Linked DNA regions of Gemmatirosa kalamazoonensis. The protein of the gene in region 1 interacts with the protein of each later gene in a pairwise test. Links are inferred from orthologs where the notes say so. Each region holds a gene or a part of one and is shown on either strand. Other genes may lie near its edges.

Region 1 (5,107 bases):
GGCGGTGATGATCGCGTCGCCGTCGCCCGCGTTCGTGTTCGCCTTCTTCAGGCGCTGCGGGTACTCGGGGAAGCCGAGCGGGTCCACGGAGCGGACGTCGTCGTCGGTCTCCTCCCAGTTCTCGTCCAGGAGGATGTTGACGTACTCGATGGCCCGGACGCGGCGGTGGTACTCACAGACCGGGCAGACGTTCAGGTTCCGGACGAACTTCTCCCGGATGTCCGTGTGTCCGCACGCCTCGCACTTCTCCCAGGCATCGGGTGGGATCTCGAGACGCTCGCGCCGCGGGACGCGAGGCTTCTTGTCTTTCCGGAACCAGGCCATGGGGGTGAAATCTGTCGCCAGGCGGCCTCAGACGGCACCCCTGTGATCTAGATCGCCAAATGCTCGCCGCGACCCCTTCCCTCCGCGGAGAACCGCACCAGCGCCCCGATCGCCAGCCACGAGATCAGCATGAACGAGCCGCCGTAGGAGAAGAACGGCAGCGGGATGCCGGTGATCGGCATCAGGTTCAGCGTCATGCCCACGTTCACCATGACGTGGACGAACCAGCTCGCGGCCAGCCCGAACGCGGCGAGGGAGCTGAACGAGTCCGTGGCGCGCGACGCGATGCGCGTGCAGCGCAGCAGCAGCACGAGGAACAGCGCGAGCGCGATCGACACGCCGATGAACCCCATCTCCTCGCCCACGACGGCGAAGATGAAGTCGGTGTGCTGCGCGGGGAGGAACGCCAGCCGCTTCTGCGAGCCGAGCGTCCACCCCTTCCCGAACCACCCGCCCGAGCCGATCGCCACCTGCGACTGGATCACGTGGTAGCCCGACGCGCGCGGATCGTTCTGCGGATCGAGAAAGACGAGCAGGCGCCGCTGCTGGTACGGCTTCAGCTTGTCCCACACGAGCGGCGCGAGCACGCCCATGAACACGTTCGCCACGACGAGCGTCACACCCTCGGCCAGGTACGGCTTGTACCAGAACAGCAGCGCGAGCAGCAGGAGGAACCACGTCCCCCAGAACGTCGGACTGAACGAGAGCAGCAGGCTCACCACCGGGCTCGCGAGCAGCACGAGCATCGGCCACGGCACGCCGGCCCAGAACAGCATGGCGAACAGGATGCCGATGAGCACCATGCCGGAGCCGAGGTCCGGCTGCGCCATGATGAGCAGCCACGGCACGAACACGACCACCGCGGGCTTCCACAGGTCGAGCAGCGACTTCGGCTCCTCGCCGCGTTGCGCGAGCACGCGCGCGAGCATCAGCGCCGTGAGCGGCTTCGCGAGCTCCGCCGGCTGGCCGAGGCGGTGCCCGGCGATCGTGAGCCACCCCTTCATGCTCGCCGCGGTCCCGGCGCCGGAGCCGAACACCAGCGTCACCGCGAGCAGGAACAGCCCGAACAGGTAGCCGGGCCACGCGATCCATTCCAGCAGCCGCGTCGACGCGCGCGACACGGTGTACGCGCCGCCTAACGCGATGACGAACCACACGAGCTGCCGCTTCCACGCGCCGGCGACGAATGCGTTCATCACGCTCGGGTCGACCTGGCCCGCGGAGTACACCATCGCGATGCCGTAGACCGACAGCAGCAGCGCGCACACGACGAGCGGCCAGTCGGCCGCCTGCAGACGGTGCCTCATCCGCCGTTCGTGACCGCTTCGTCGACGGTCGCCTGCGCCTTGAGGTAGAAGCTGATCATCTGCGACGCGATGCGTGCCGAGACCGAGCCGTGGAAGGGCACCTTCTCCAGCATCACCGCGACCACGATGCGCGGCTTGTCCGCCGGCGCGAAGCCCGTGAACCACGCGTGGTTCAGCTCCTTGCCGGTGGCCGGATCGAACTGGCCGCTCTGCGCCGTGCCCGTCTTGCCCGCGATCGCCACGCCCTGGATCGCCGCGCCGGCCGCGGTCCCGCGCTCCGACACGACGCCGGCGAGCGCCTTACGGATGCCCGCGAGCTGGTCCGGCGGCAGGTTGTACACGCGCTGCCGCGGCGACTGCAGCCGCGCGATCGTCGGACGCGGCATGATGCCGTCGTTCGCGAGCGCGGCGTAGAAGCGCGCCATGTTGATCACCGTCTGCGCGTTCTCGCCCTGGCCGATCGACATGTTGATCGCCGTCGACGCGGGGACGAAGTTGCGCCCGTACTTCTTCCGGAAGTACTCGCGCGGGTCGGAGGGGAACAGCGGCCGCATCTCGCTCGGCAGGTCGATCCCCGTGCGGTCGTTCATGTGCAGGCGCAGCCCGCCCGCCACGAGCTCCGACAGCTGCAGCTTGAGGCCGAGCTGGTAGAAGTAGACGTCGCACGACTTCTCGATGGCCTGGGCGAGGTTCACGTTCCCGTGCCCTCGCTTGTCCCAGCAGCGCCAGTAGCCGCGGCCGAACGAGAAGCCGCCCGTGCACGGCTGGTCCATGTGCGTGTCGAGATTCACGAGCCCTTTCTCGAGCCCCGCGATGGCCGTGGCGAGCTTGAACGTCGACCCCGGCGCGTAGCGACCCTGGATCGCCTTGTTGTACAGCGGACGGCGCGGGTCGGTGTTCAGCGAGTCGTAGTACGCCTTCGGGATGCCGCCCGTGAAGCGATTCGGGTCGTAGCTCGGCGCGGACACGAGCGCGAGCACGCCGCCGGTCTGCGGATCGATCGCCACCGCGGCGCCCTGCAGCGTGTCGCCGAACAGCGACTGCGTGAGCTTCTGCAGATCGAGGTCGATGTTCGTGTACAGCGCAGGCGCGGCCTCCGGCTGCTGGTCGTCGCGCGGCGCCTCGCGCACCACGCGCCCGCGCGCGTCGACCTCCACGAACCGATAGCCCTCGCGGCCGCGCAGCACGTTCTCGTACTGCCGCTCCAGGCCGCCCTTCCCGATGCGCATGCCCGCCTTGTACGCGCTGAACTCCGGCTTCGTCAGCTCGGCCTCGGAGATCTCGCCCGTGTAGCCGATGATCGACGCGACGGACGGGCCGTCCGGGTACCAGCGCTTCGGCGTGCTCTGGATGATGAGGCTCGGGAACTCCGTGCGGTGCTCCTCGAGCACCGAGACCTGCGCGAAGTTCGCGTCGGCGAGAATGACGGCGGGCCGGTTGGGGGCGCGGTTGAAGCGGCGCACCGCGGTCGCGATGTCGTCGTCCGTGAACGGGATCACCGCGTTCAGGCGGCGCAGCGTCTCGCGCAGCGAGTCCGGGCTCGGCGACAGCACCGAGACCGTGTAGCCCGGGAGGTTCTCGGCGATGACCTTGCCGTTGCGGTCGTAGATGATCCCGCGCGGCGCGGGAAGCGGGACCTCCCGCAGCCGGTTCTCCTCGGACTGCATGACGTACTCGGCGTGGTGCAGCACCTGTGCGCGATAGAACGCGCTGCCGAGCAGGACGAACGACGCCACGAGGAGAACCCTGGCGCCCCGCGAGCGGCGGGCGATGTCGTTCGGATGGAAGCTCATCCCGGAGAGCGGCCCAGCAGTGGCCGCAGCAACAGCAATAGGAGCACGCCGGACAGCGCGGTCACCGTCGCGGCGAGCGGGGACCAGAGCAGCAGCTGCATCACCAGCTCGGGACCCTGCAGGCGCCGCTCTGATACCAGGTACAACGCATCGAAGGTCCACTTGCCGACGAAGAAGAACATCGCGCTGAGCGCGATGTTGTCGGCGAAGAACACCGCCTTCAGCCACGACGCCAGATACGCGACGACGCTCATGCCGAGCGCCCCACTCCCGAACGCGGACGGCGTCAGCGCATCGGACGCGAGCCCGATGATGAAGCCGAGCACCGCGGCCAGCCCGGGGCGCATGCGTACCGCCACGAGCAGCACCGCGATCACCAGGAAGTCGATCGGCGCGCGCCAGCCGAGCAGCGGGCGCAGCGTGTAGTGCAGCAGCACGAGCGCGACGAACGCGAGCGCGACCCGCAGACCGGCGCCGAAGCTCACAGGTGGGCCCCGGGCACGGGTACCGTGGGCCGCGGCACCGTGGGCCGCGGCACGGTGGGCCTGGCGGTGCGGCCCGCGGTGTCCGCGGTCGCCGGCCGTGGCGCCGGCGTCGTCGACGTGGGCGTGGTGGTCGTCGTCGGGCGCGGCGGCGCCGCCGAGGGCGCGGCGGCGGCCGGGCGCGGCGCGGCCGACGGCGGAGTCGCGGCGGGCGTCGTCTGCGGCGGCACCGGGCGCGGCGCGGCGGCCGAGTCGGCGCGCGCCTGCTCACGACCGAGCGAGTCGAGCGCGGCCCGTCGGGCGGCCATCTCCTGCTCGGCCGCGACCCGGGCGAGCGAGTCGCCGCCGGCCGCGATCGCGCGGGCCGCCGAGTCGGCCGAGGCCTGGCTCATCCAGATCGTCGTCACGCCCTCGTCCGACCGCTTCTTCAGCAGCATGAAGACCGGGCCGAGGTTCGCGAGCGACGCCGCCGGCTGCAGCAGGTACGTCCGCGCCCACTTCTCCGGCGTCGAGACCTCGCGGATGACCGTACCGACCGGGATGCCGCGCGGATAGGTGCCGCCGAGCCCCGAGCTGATGATGAGCTGTCCCGCCTTCAGCGGGGAGCGGAACGGCACGCCGCGCATCTCCAGCAGGCCGAGCTCCTTGCCCGAGCCGAGCCGCGCCTGCACCACCCCGAACGCCGAGTCGTTCGGCGTCGTCGCGCTCACGCGGAAGTCCGGATGCGCGTACGAGATCGCGATCGACGACGAGGCGTCGGCCGTCTGCACCATGCCGACCAGCCCGTCGGCGTTGATGACCGGCGTGAACGGCTGGATGCCGGCCCGCGACCCCGCCGTGACGCTGAACGTCTGCAGGATCTGCCGCGACACGAGGTCGCTCTCGAGCTGCGCCGGCGTCGCCTCGGCGGCCACGAAACCCCAGCTCAGCCGCGATCCGAGGGAGAGCGTTTTCCGGAGCCGCTCGTTCTCGCTCCGCACGGCCGAGTACTCGATCTGGAGCCGCGTGATCTGCGCGAGCCGATCCATCCGCTCGTCGTACGAGACGAACGCCGCGCGCATCAGCTCGGCCCGTCGCTGCAGCTCGGCGAACGGTGCGACGATCGTCCGCCGGAGGGCAGCCGCGGAGCGATCGCGCAGCTGCACCGGCAGGAACAGCAGGATGAGCGACCCCAGGAAGCAGGTACCGAGCAGCGCGTTGT
Region 2 (2,921 bases), 1.2 Mb from region 1 along the record:
GTAGGCGGTGTCGAGGTCGGCGGCCACCGTGCCGGACGTGACGGCGAGGTCGCGCACCCCACCTTCCACGAAGTACCCGGTGAGCGCCGTCTCCGGCAGGTGCACCACGTCGGGGCGCGGCTCGAGCGTCGCGCACTCGGCCAACAGCTCGGCGATGCGCGCGAGGTTCGCGTCGTAGTCGCCCTTGCTCGGCTTGAACTGCACGAGCGCGATCGTCAGCGGTCGGAGCATGTGCGAAACGTGATCACCCGTCCCGCTCGTATCAACGGTTGACGGCGTGACGACGGTCACCGCGCGTCGTCGCAGAGCAGGCGCACTCATGCGGTCCCGCTCGCGCATCCTATCGACCGGGCCGGTGTATCTTCCGCCCGGACGCTCGAGGACCATCGCTCTCGTCATGTCAGCCACTCTCACGCGCCGCCCTGCCTTCACGCGCGCGGCGCTGCTCCTCCTTCTCGCCGCCGGGTCGCTCGGCGCGCAGCCGCCGCAGGCCTCCACCGGCGAGCCGTGGCGCATCGTCCCGCTCACGCAGTCCACCGTCGTGTACGCGCGCGACGGTGCGATGCTCGGCGAGATCGGCCGCCAGGTGCGCACGAGCGTGTCGCTGCGCACCATCCCGCGCTACGTGCCCAACGCGTTCATCGCGGTGGAGGACAAGCGCTTCTACCAGCACAACGGCGTCGACGTCGTCGGCATCGCCGGAGCGTTGAAGGATGCCGTCACCGGCGACGTGCGCGGCGCGAGCACCATCACGCAGCTGCTCGTCGGGAACATGCACCCCGACGCCATCGACCGCCGCGACCGCTCGCCCGCCCGCAAGCTGCGCGAGCAGAAGGCCGCGCTGGAGATGGAGCGCCACTACAACAAGGAGCAGATCCTCGAGGCGTTCCTCAACACGCTCGACTTCGGGCACGGCTGGTTCGGCATCGACGCCGCGGCGCGCCACTACTTTGGCCACCCCGCCGCGCAGCTCACGCTCGCCGAGGCGGCGTCGCTCGCGTCGATGCCGAAGAGCCCCGTGCTCTACGACCCGAGCCGGCATCCCGACCGCAACCGCGAGCGGCGCAACACGGTGCTCGCGCTCATGGCGGAGCAGGGGATGATCACCCGCGCGCAGGCCGACGCGGCGATGGCCGAGCCGCTCCGGACCGCGCCTAACGGCGGCATGGCAGCGACCGCGCCGTGGGTGCTCGACGTCGTGCGCATCCAGGCGGAGCGTGCCGGCGTCCCCGTGCGCGAGGGCGGCTACCGTATCGTCACCACGATCGATCCCAAGCTGCAGCAGGCCGCCGTCGACGCGCTCGCCGAGCAGACTGCGGCGATCGAGAAGCGCCCCGGGTACCGGCACGCAACGTACGCGCAGGCCAAGGCGAAGAACACGAGCGCCGGCGCGCGCGAGACGTCGTACCTGCAGGGCGCCGTCGTCGCGATCGAGCCGTCGACCGGCGAGGTGCGGGCGCTCGTCGGTGGACGAGACTACGAGGATTCGCCGTTCGATCGCGCGATCGACGCGCAGCGGCAGCCGGGGTCGTCGTTCAAGCCGATCGTCTACGCGGCCGCCGTCGCCGCGGGGCTCCCGCCTAACGCGCCGGTCGGCGACACGGCCATCGCGGTGCCGCTCCCCAACGGGCAGCTGTACCGGCCGGAGAACTCGGACGACTCGTACCTCGGCATCATCCCGCTGCGCGAGGCGCTCGCTCGCTCGCGCAACCCGGTCGCCGTGCAGCTCTGGACGCAGCTCGGTCCCGATTCCGTCATCGCGCTCGCGCGCCGCATGGGGATCCGCTCGCCCATCGCGCCGTATCCGTCGAGCGCGATCGGGGCGTCGGTCGTGCAGCCGCTCGACTTCGTCACCGCGTACGCGACGTTCGCGAACCTCGGCGTCGCCGTCGAGCCGCGCTTCGTCACGAAGGTCGAGGACCGCGCGGGTAAGGTGGTGTGGGCGCCCGCGAGCCCGCCGCCGCAGCTCGCGCTCGACCCGCGGGTCGCGTTCATCGTGCGCGACATGATGCGCGACGTCGTCGACCGCGGCACGGCGACCAGCGTGCGCAAGTGGCTGCCCGCGCGCGTGCCGATCGCCGGCAAGACGGGCACGACGAACGACAACGCCGACGTGTGGTTCGTCGGCGTCACGCCCGATCTCGTGATGGGCGCGTGGCTCGGCTTCGACAAGCCGAAGACGATCACCGCCGGCGCCGTCGGCGGCACGCTCGCCGCGCCCGTCGTGGCACAGGCGCTCGGCCGCTGGTACGCCGGACGCGAGCCCGCCACGTGGTCGCCGCCCGCCGGCCTCGTGACGATGGAGCTCGACCGCCAGACGGGCCTCCCCGCCGACGCCGCGACGCCCCCCGAGCGCCGCTACACCGAGTACTTCATCGACGGCACGCAGCCCGGCGCGCAGAAGTTCGACGCGTGGTCGATCTTCCGGCATCCCGGGGCGCGCTGACGCGCGAGACGACTGAAACGACGGAAACGGCGGATGGCCTCCGAGTCCCGAGTCCCGAGTCCCGAGTCCCGAACATCGCATCCGCGCGAGCTCACCGTCGCCCTCCCCGACTGGGTCGACGCCGTCGTCGACTGGGAGCGCCCGTACGCGACCGACGAGGACAAGATGCGCCTCGCCATCGCGCTCTCCCGCGAGAACGTGCAGCGCGGCACCGGCGGCCCGTTCGGCGCGGCCATCACGGAGCAGGGCACGGGTCGCCTCGTCGCCGTCGGCGTGAACAGCGTCGTGCGGCTGGGGAACTGCACGCTCCACGCGGAGATGGTCGCGTTCCAGCTCGCGCAGGCGGCCGTCGGCACGTTCACGCTCGCCGCGGCGGGCATGCCGGTGCACGAGCTGGCGACATCCTGCGACCCGTGCGCCATGTGCCTCGGCGCCACGCTGTGGAGCGGCGTTAGGCGCGTCCTCTGCGGCGCCA

What was found. The genes of interacting proteins can lie anywhere in the genome.
Region 2: the proteins of mrdA (region 1) and J421_RS22430 interact in binary tests that used the Escherichia coli proteins (3 or more experiments, as listed by UniProt). The link is inferred for Gemmatirosa kalamazoonensis from one-to-one orthologs.

The regions. Positions count from the first base shown.
Region 1 is NZ_CP007128.1:3,923,563-3,928,669, forward strand. The notes cover bases 1,027-4,025. They hold mrdA (penicillin-binding protein 2), read right to left. Parts: upstream 3,425-4,025; coding sequence 1,628-3,424; downstream 1,027-1,627. Other genes in these bases: rodA (rod shape-determining protein RodA), read right to left, coding at 1,027-1,631; mreD (rod shape-determining protein MreD), read right to left, coding at 3,421-3,909; mreC (rod shape-determining protein MreC), read right to left, coding at 3,906-4,025. Also shown: accD (acetyl-CoA carboxylase, carboxyltransferase subunit beta), read right to left, coding at 1-324; more of rodA, read right to left, coding at 372-1,026; more of mreC, read right to left, coding at 4,026-5,107. UniProt on the Escherichia coli protein: Catalyzes cross-linking of the peptidoglycan cell wall. Responsible for the determination of the rod shape of the cell. Is probably required for lateral peptidoglycan synthesis and maintenance of the correct diameter during lateral and centripetal growth.
Region 2 is NZ_CP007128.1:5,171,315-5,174,235, reverse strand. It holds J421_RS22430 (transglycosylase domain-containing protein), read left to right. Parts: upstream 1-397; coding sequence 398-2,446; downstream 2,447-2,921. Other genes in the region: J421_RS22425 (nucleoside deaminase), read left to right, coding at 2,480-2,921. UniProt on the Escherichia coli protein: Cell wall formation. Synthesis of cross-linked peptidoglycan from the lipid intermediates.